2 regions of the Streptomyces sp. NPDC046915 genome follow, and region 2 is predicted to be linked to the other one. Evidence: predicted binding sites of a transcription regulator. Region 2 holds the regulator's gene; the other holds the start of a gene.

Region 1 (4,550 bases), on a different contig from region 2:
GGTCGATCAGCCCGCCGTCCACCTCCTCGGCGACCTCGGCCACCAGGTGCGCCCGGATGACGGCGCCGTCGGGCTCGTACAAGTACCGCCCCACGGGCCGTACTTCGGGGTCGGGGAGGCCCCGGGAGAGCAACGAGCGAGGCCCCGGCAGCAGCGTGGCCCGTACGGCCGCGCCGCCGGTGCCGGCGCCGAACCACAGCACCGCCTCCTTCACGTCCCCGCCGTCGGAGATCCACTCGGCCTCGGCCCGCGCGGGGACCGCCTCGTGCGGGATGCCGGGGGCGATCTTCAGGGCGGCCACCCGGGCGGCGGACGCCACGCCGACGGCCCAGGACAGGGGCGGCGAGTAGGCCTCCGGGTCGAAGATGCGGCCCCGTCCGCCGCGCCGGGCGGGGTCGACGAAGACCGCGTCGTACCCGGCGGTGTCGACCTCCGTGACATCCGCCTCCCGCACCTCGATGAGGTCCGCCAGCCCCAGCGCCTGGGCGTTCGCGCGGGCCACGGCCGCCGTCAGCGGATCGCGGTCCACGGCGAGGACGCGGATCCCGGCGCGGGCGAGGGCGATCGCGTCGCCGCCGATGCCGCAGCACAGGTCGGCGACGGACGTCACCCCCAGCTCTTTCAGCCGGCCGGCCCGGTAGCCCGCCACGCTCGTGCGGGTCGACTGCTCGACCCCGTTCGGCGTGAAGTACATCCGCTCCGCGTCCTCGGCCCCGAACTTCGCCGCCGCCCGCTGCCGCAGCCGGGCCTGGCCGAGGGCGGCCGAGACCAGGTCGGCGGGGTGGTCGCGGCGCAGGCGGGTGGCGACGGCGAGTTCCTCGGCCGGTGCCGTGCCGCGCACCTCGTCGAGGAGGGCGCGGCCCTCGGGGGTGAGCAGGGAGTGGAAGGGGAGCAGGTCGTTCACCGGGTCATTGTGGGCCAGTCGGTGGATGGTGCGCCCGCGGCGGCGGTGTCGGGCGGGTTCGGGTCGGGGGTACTGCGAAGATCCAGCACCATGCGAGTAGTAGTACAAAATGACAAAAATGGTGCATGGCGGAGGCGGGCGGCCTCCCGGACCGGCCTGGTCGCGCTCACCGTGGCCGCCGTCGTCTCCGGCGTCGTCGTCTCCGGCTGTACGGCACCGGACGCGGCCCCGGACGTCCGGCCCGCCCCGGGCCAGCAGCGCCACCAGGGGCCCGCCGAGGCCCTGGACTCCTACGCCTCGCGGCTGCGCGCCTCCCACACCGCCCTGGTCGCCGCCGCGAAACGCTGGGGCCTGGACGGGGTCCCCCTGACACCCCCGCCGCCCCCCGCCCGCAAACCGAGGATCACCGCCCGCGCCGGATTCGAGGTCCACGACCAGGAGGAACTGCACCTGCCCCCCGTCTTCACCACGATCCCCACCAAGCAGAAGGTCGTCTTCCTCACCATCGACGACGGCGCCGAGAAGGACCCGGCCTTCCTGCGCATGATGAGCGACCTGAAGATCCCCTACACCGCGTTCCTCAGCAACTACCTGGTCGAGGACGACTACGGCTACTTCCGCAGGATGCAGGCCAAGGGCATCACCCTCAACAACCACACCCTCACCCACCCCTACCTGCCCGGCCTGTCCTACGACGAGCAGCGGGACGAGATCTGCGGCATGCAGCGGATCATGCGCAAGCAGTTCGGCAAGAGCCCGACCGTCTTCCGCCCGCCCTACGGCAACTACAACCACGACACCCTCGTCGCCGCCAAGTCCTGCGGTATCAAGTACGCGCCCATCTGGGACGAGGAGGTCTTCGTCGACCACTGGGAGTACCGGGAGGACGACCGGAGCCTGCATCCCGGGGACATCGTCCTGACCCACTTCCGGGGACGGGACGACTGGAACGGCACGATGATCGACGACATGCGCCGGTTCCTGAACAAGGTCACCCGCGAGGGATACGCGGTGGCCCGCCTGGAGGACTACCTGTGAGGCGGCGGTGGCGGCGACACCGGGCCCAGGCCGCCGCCGCGCTCACCGGGGCCGCACTCCTCCTCGCCGGCTGCGCCCAGTCCGTCGACCCCATCGAGCGGCTGGGCGAGAAAGCGGCCCAGCGGGTACGCCACCCCGCGCCCGCCCGCGACCTCGCGTACCGCCACTGGGGCCTGCGAACCCCGCTGCCCCCCGCCCCGAACCCCCCGGCCCGCGTCCCCCTCCGCCTCCGCACGCCCCGCCGGAGGGGCCCGTACCTCCCCCCGGTCGTCGACCACGTCCCCACCCCCGACAAGGTCGTCTTCCTCACCTACGACACCAACGACACTCACGACGACGGAGAAGAGAAGGACCCGCGCTTCGCCGACATGGTCCGCGAACTGCGCCTCCCGGTCACCGCGTTCCGCACCGACAGCGCCGAGATCTGCGACCGCCGGCAGAAACTCCGCCCCCACCTCTTCCGCCCGCCCCACGGCACGTACGACACCACCACCCTGCACGCCGCCGCCGACTGCGGAGTCTCGGCCGTGGTCCTCTGGCGCGCCTCCATGACCACCGGCACCCTCACCTACACCAGGGGCCCCCACCACCTCCGCCCCGGCGACATCATCCAGATGGCCCCCGAGGCCCCCACCGCCCAACGCCTCCTGCGCAAGGTGCAGTCCCGGGGCCTGACGGTGGGCCGCTTGGAGGACTACATCTGAGGGGACTCCCAAACCTCGGCCGCGGCACAACTCAGCCCGTCCGGCGTTTGAGGGCGAGGCCGTTCAGGCCGATGGGGGGTCTGGGGGCGTGGCCCCCAGCAGAGGCCCACTGAGCCCACCCCCACAGCAGACGCGCCGCACGGCAATTGGCACTCCGCTTGACCGAGTGCTAATCGCGGTCATAGTCTCGGCTCTGGCACTCGACAGAGGAGAGTGCCAACACAGCGACGGGCAGGTCCGGCACCCGCGACGACGGATCGACCTGGTCGCCACCTCAGACAGTTAACCCCGTGAGATCTCCGAAGGGGGAGGTCGGATCGTGACGACCGCCAGCTCCAAGGTTGCCATCAAGCCGCTCGAGGACCGCATCGTGGTCCAGCCGCTGGACGCCGAGCAGACCACGGCTTCGGGCCTGGTCATTCCGGACACCGCCAAGGAGAAGCCCCAGGAGGGCGTCGTCCTGGCCGTGGGCCCGGGCCGCTTCGAGGACGGTAACCGTCTTCCGCTCGACGTCTCCGTCGGCGACGTCGTGCTCTACAGCAAGTACGGCGGCACCGAGGTGAAGTACAACAACGAGGAGTACCTCGTTCTCTCGGCTCGCGACGTGCTCGCGATCATCGAGAAGTAATCACCTCGAGCATTCCTGCTTCGAGCTGCGCCCTCGGCCCCCGCGACCGTTAACAAGCCGGGCGCCGGGGGCGCAGTTCGTTTGACCGACAGCATTGTTTGCACCCTAGATTTCCCGAGAGGGCTACGCTCCCATGGCGAAGATCCTGAAGTTCGACGAGGACGCCCGTCGCGCCCTCGAGCGCGGCGTCAACAAGCTCGCCGACACGGTCAAGGTGACGATCGGCCCCAAGGGCCGCAACGTCGTCATCGACAAGAAGTTCGGCGCCCCGACCATCACCAACGACGGCGTCACCATCGCCCGTGAGGTGGAGATCGAGGACCCGTACGAGAACCTCGGCGCCCAGCTGGTGAAGGAGGTGGCGACCAAGACCAACGACATCGCGGGTGACGGTACGACCACCGCCACCGTGCTGGCCCAGGCGCTCGTCCGCGAGGGCCTGAAGAACGTCGCCGCCGGTGCTTCCCCGGCCGCCCTGAAGAAGGGCATCGACGCCGCCGTCGCCGCGGTGTCCGAGGACCTGCTCGCCTCGGCCCGGCCGATCGACGAGAAGTCCGACATCGCCGCCGTCGCCGCGCTGTCCGCCCAGGACCAGCAGGTCGGCGAGCTCATCGCCGAGGCGATGGACAAGGTCGGCAAGGACGGTGTCATCACCGTCGAGGAGTCCAACACCTTCGGTCTGGAGCTGGACTTCACCGAGGGCATGGCCTTCGACAAGGGTTACCTGTCGCCGTACTTCGTGACGGACCAGGAGCGCATGGAGGCCGTCCTCGAGGACCCGTACATCCTCATCAACCAGGGCAAGATCTCCTCGATCCAGGACCTGCTGCCGCTGCTTGAGAAGGTCATCCAGGCGGGTGCCTCCAAGCCGCTGCTGATCATCGCCGAGGACGTCGAGGGCGAGGCCCTCTCCACCCTCGTCGTGAACAAGATCCGCGGCACCTTCAACGCGGTCGCGGTCAAGGCCCCCGGCTTCGGTGACCGCCGCAAGGCGATGCTCCAGGACATGGCGGTCCTCACCGGCGCCACGGTCATCTCCGAGGAGGTCGGCCTCAAGCTCGACCAGGCCGGTCTGGACGTGCTGGGCTCCGCCCGCCGCGTGACGGTCACCAAGGACGACACGACCCTCGTCGACGGCGCCGGCAACTCCGAGGACGTCGTGGGCCGCGTCAACCAGATCAAGGCCGAGATCGAGAACACCGACTCCGACTGGGACCGCGAGAAGCTCCAGGAGCGCCTCGCGAAGCTGGCCGGCGGCGTGTGCGTGATCAAGGTC
Region 2 (4,550 bases):
GGCACGGAGACACCGCCCGCCATGGGGGCCTGCACGATCGGATAAGTGAAGAGATCGGTCAGTGCGGAGGACATGACGGCATGTTGTCACGTCCTCCGAACAAGTCCGAATCCGGCCTTCCCCTGACATATGCCAGCGGCATTATCAGCGGTCAGGGACCGTAAAACGGGACCTCAGCGCCCGTTGAACGCGTCCTTCAACCGCGAGAACAACCCCTGCTGCCCAGGCTGGAACTGCCCCTGCGGGCGTTCCTCGCCGCGCAGCTTGGCCAGCTCGCGCAGCAGGCGTTCCTGTTCGGGGTCGAGCTTGGTCGGGGTCTGGACCTCGACGTGGACGATGAGGTCGCCCCGGCCGCCGCCGCGCAGATGCGTGACGCCCCGGCCGTGCAGCGGGATCGACTGACCGGACTGGGTGCCCGGACGGATGTCGACCTCCTCCATGCCGTCCAGCGTCTCCAGCGGCACCTTGGTGCCGAGGCACGCCGCGGTCATCGGGATGGTGACCGTGCAGTGCAGGTCGTCGCCGCGCCGCTGGAAGGTGGAGTGCGGCAGCTCGTGGATCTCGACGTACAGGTCACCGGCGGGACCACCGCCCGGCCCGACCTCGCCCTCACCGGCGAGCTGGATGCGGGTGCCGTTGTCGACACCGGCCGGGATCTTCACGGTCAGGGTCCGCCGGGAGCGTACGCGGCCGTCGCCGGCGCACTCCGGGCACGGCGTCGGCACCACCGTGCCGAAGCCCTGGCACTGCGGGCAGGGGCGCGAGGTCATGACCTGGCCCAGGAAGGACCGGGTGACCTGGGACACCTCACCGCGGCCGCGGCACATGTCGCACGTCTGGGCGGTCGTGCCCGGCGCGGCGCCCTCGCCGTTGCAGGTGTTGCAGACGATCGCCGTGTCGACCTGGATGTCCTTGGTCGTCCCGAAGGCCGCCTCGTCCAGCTCGACCTCGATGCGGATCATCGCGTCCTGGCCGCGCCTGGTCCGCGAGCGCGGGCCGCGCTGGGACGCCGTACCGAAGAAGGCGTCCATGATGTCGGAGAAGTTGCCGAAGCCACCGGCCCCGAAACCGCCCGCGCCGGCGCCGCCGGCCTGCGAGAGCGGATCGCCGCCGAGGTCGTAGACCTGCTTCTTCTGCGGGTCCGACAGCACTTCGTAAGCGGCGTTGATCTCCTTGAACCGCTCCTGCGTCTTCGGATCAGGATTGACGTCCGGATGCAGCTCGCGAGCGAGCCGGCGGAAGGCCTTCTTGATCTCTTCCTGCGACGCGTCGCGGCGCACGCCGAGAACGGCGTAGTAGTCCGTGGCCACTTACGACTCCGCCAGGATCTGTCCGACGTACCGTGCCACTGCGCGTACCGCTCCCATCGTTCCCGGGTAGTCCATGCGGGTCGGTCCGACCACGCCGAGCTTGGCAACAGCCTCGCCGCCCGAACCGTAGCCGACCGACACCACCGACGTGGAGTTGAGTCCCTCATGGGCGTTCTCGTGGCCGATGCGCACGGTCATGCCCGAATCCTTCGCCTCGCCCAGCAACTTGAGCAGGACGACCTGCTCCTCCAGTGCTTCGAGCACCGGCCTGATGGTGAGGGGAAAGTCATGTCCGAAACGGGTGAGATTGGCGGTACCGCCGATCATCAGCCGCTCCTCGTTCTCCTCGACGAGTGTCTCCAGAAGAGTGGAGAGCACGGTCGAGACCGTACCGCGATCTTCTATGTCGAAGCCCTCCGGGAGGTCCTCGACCAGCCTCGGCACGTCCGTGAACCGGCGGCCCGCGACCCGGCTGTTGAGCCGCGCGCGCAGGTCCGCCAGGGACATCTCGCCGAACGGGACCGGGCAGTCGATCATCCGCTGCTCGACCCGGCCGGTGTCCGTGATCAGCACGAGCATCACGCGCGCGGGGGCGAGCGAGAGCAGCTCCACGTGCCGCACGGTCGAGCGGGTCAGCGAGGGGTACTGCACGACCGCGACCTGCCGGGTCAGCTGCGCGAGCAGCCGCACCGTGCGGGCCACGACGTCGTCGAGGTCGACGGCGCCGTCGAGGAAGTTCTGGATCGCCCGCCGCTCGGGGGCGGTCATCGGCTTGACGCCCGCGAGCTTGTCGACGAAGAGCCGGTAGCCCTTGTCGGTGGGGATGCGCCCGGCGCTGGTGTGCGGCTGGGCGATGTACCCCTCGTCCTCCAGGGCCGCCATGTCGTTGCGGACGGTGGCCGGGGAGACGCCGAGGCTGTGCCGCTCGGTGAGCGCTTTCGAGCCGACGGGCTCCTCGGTGCCGACGTAGTCCTGGACGATGGCGCGCAGCACCTGAAGCCTGCGTTCACTCAGCATCCGCGCACACCTCCAGAAAGTCGTCCCCTGCGGCCCTCGGGCCCTTCGCCTGGCACTCTGTGCGTGCGAGTGCCAGCGTTCCCCGGCCCAGTGTACGGCCGTGGGGTACACCCCGGGCAAGGCCGGATCGTGCCGCCGTGCCGGGGCGCGGTCGTACCCGATAGCGTCGCGGTATGACGGTGACTTGGGAAGAGCTGGGGTGGGAGCGGGTGGCCGCCGGGGTGGGACGGGTCCGGCTGCCGCACTGGGACTGCACGACGGGACTGGTCGTCGGCGAGGGTACGGCGCTCGTGGTGGACGCCGGGTCGAGTCTCGCCGAAGGCGCGCTCCTGCGCACTCAGGCGCAGGAGCTGGCCGGGTGCCGTGTGACCCATCTCGCGCTCACCCACCCCCATTTCGACCATGTCCTCGGTGCGGCGGCCTTCGCGGGCGCGGAGATGTTCGCGGCGGTGGGCATGGACGCGCTGTTCACGCACGAGCGCGCGGAGCTCCGCCTGGACGCCGTGCGGCAGGGCCTGCCGGTGGCGGAGGCGGACGAGGCGGTGGACGCTCTTCCCGTGCCCCGCCATCTGGTCTCGGGCGAGTGGACCCTCGACCTCGGCGACGGCCGCCAGGCGCTGCTGGCCAACGTGGGCCCGGGGCACAGCGCCCACGACCTCGTGGTCCTCGTCCCCGGCTCGGTTCCCGGCGAGCCCGAGGTGGTGTTCTGCGGCGACCTGGTCGAGGAGTCCGGCGAACCCCAGGCCGGCCCCGACGCCGTACCGTCCCAGTGGCCCGCCGCCCTCGACCGGCTGCTGGACCTCGGCGGCGAGGACGCGCTGTACGTGCCCGGTCACGGAGCGGTGGTGGACGCGGCGTTCGTGCGGCGGCAGCGCGACGAGTTGGCGGCGCGTTTCGGCGTGTCGCCCTGATGGCGGTACCGCTTCTCCTATCGTCAGCCGAATGCGCCAGTACTCCGCCGACCTGACCCCTCCCTGGAAGAAGCCGAAGCCCGTCCCGGAGGTCCCGGCGGAGGCCGGTCTGGTGGTGGAGGAGCCCGGCACCGGCTTCTGCGGCGCGGTGATCCGCTGCGAGGCGGGCACGGTCACCCTGGAGGACCGCTTCGGCAAGCACCGGGTGTTTCCGCTGGAGCCTCGCGGGTTCCTGCTCGAGGGCAGGGTCGTCACGCTGGTGCGGCCGTCGTCCTCGGCTCCGGTACGCCCCACCCGCGCCGCCTCCGGTTCGGTCGCCGTCCCCGGCGCACGCGCGCGCGTGGCCCGCGCCGGGCGCATCTACGTCGAGGGCCGGCACGACGCGGAACTGGTCGAGAAGGTGTGGGGCGACGACCTGCGCGTCGAGGGCGTGGTCGTGGAGTACCTGGAGGGCGTGGACGACCTGCCCGCCATCGTGGCCGAGTTCGGCCCGGGGCCGGACGCGCGGCTGGGTGTCCTGGTGGACCACCTGCTCCCGGGCACGAAGGAATGGCGCATCGCCGAGTCGGTGACCAGCGAACACGCCCTGGTGGTCGGCCACCCGTACATCGACATCTGGGAGGCCGTGAAGCCGTCGGCCCTGGGGATTCCGGGCTGGCCGCGGGTGCCGCACGGCCAGGACTGGAAGACGGGGGTCTGCCGGGCGCTGGGCTGGCCGTCGGAGAACACCGGGGCGGTGTGGCAGGCGATCCTCAAGCGGGTGGGGTCCTACAGGGACCTGGAGCCGGAGCTCCTGGGCCGGGTGGAGGAACTGATCGACTTCGTCACGGCCAGCGGTGGGGCCTGACGCCCTGGTGGGCGCCGAATCAGTCCACCAGGTCCCGCACCACCGCGTCCGCCAGCAACCGCCCCCGCAGCGTCAGCACCGCCCGCCCCTCCTCGTACGGCTCCGCCTCAAGCAGCCCCTCCCCCAGCGCTCGCCGGGAGGCCGCCAGGCCCTCCTCCTTCAGCAGGGACAGCGGCGCACCCTCCCGCAGGCGCAGCTCCAGCAGGATGCGCTCCACCCGCCGGTCCTCGTCGGACAGGAGCTCCCGCCCGGCGCCCGGTGAGCGACCCGACGCCAGGGCCGCCGCGTACGCCCCCGGGTGCTTCACGTTCCACCAGCGGACGCCCCCCACGTGCGAGTGCGCCCCCGGCCCCGCGCCCCACCAGTCGGCGCCCCGCCAGTACAGCTCGTTGTGCTGGCAGCGGCCCGACTCGGAGGTGGCCCAGTTGGAGACCTCGTACCAGTCGAAGCCGGCCGCCGACAGCC

The links. The regulator HrcA, encoded in region 2, represses chaperone genes, less so after heat shock. The targets are predictions, from matches to a motif close to TTNGCACTCNGNNNNNCNGAGTGCNAA.
Region 1: the regulator HrcA is predicted to act here: its motif matches at 2,793-2,819, upstream of groES (co-chaperone GroES).

The regions. Positions count from the first base shown of each region.
Region 1 is NZ_JBEYXB010000011.1:204,153-208,702, reverse strand. Features, by position in the region: gene ABZ915_RS28000 (class I SAM-dependent methyltransferase) at 1-904, opposite strand, end outside; gene ABZ915_RS27995 (polysaccharide deacetylase family protein) at 995-1,942, shown strand; gene ABZ915_RS27990 (hypothetical protein) at 1,939-2,646, shown strand; gene groES (co-chaperone GroES) at 2,966-3,274, shown strand; gene groL (chaperonin GroEL) at 3,408-4,550, shown strand, end outside.
Region 2 is NZ_JBEYXB010000002.1:574,124-578,673, reverse strand. Features, by position in the region: gene ABZ915_RS07310 (nitronate monooxygenase) at 1-74, opposite strand, end outside; gene dnaJ (molecular chaperone DnaJ) at 174-1,310, opposite strand; gene hrcA (heat-inducible transcriptional repressor HrcA) at 1,311-2,327, opposite strand; gene ABZ915_RS07295 (MBL fold metallo-hydrolase) at 2,501-3,238, shown strand; gene ABZ915_RS07290 (DUF3097 domain-containing protein) at 3,270-4,085, shown strand; gene hemW (radical SAM family heme chaperone HemW) at 4,105-4,550, opposite strand, start outside.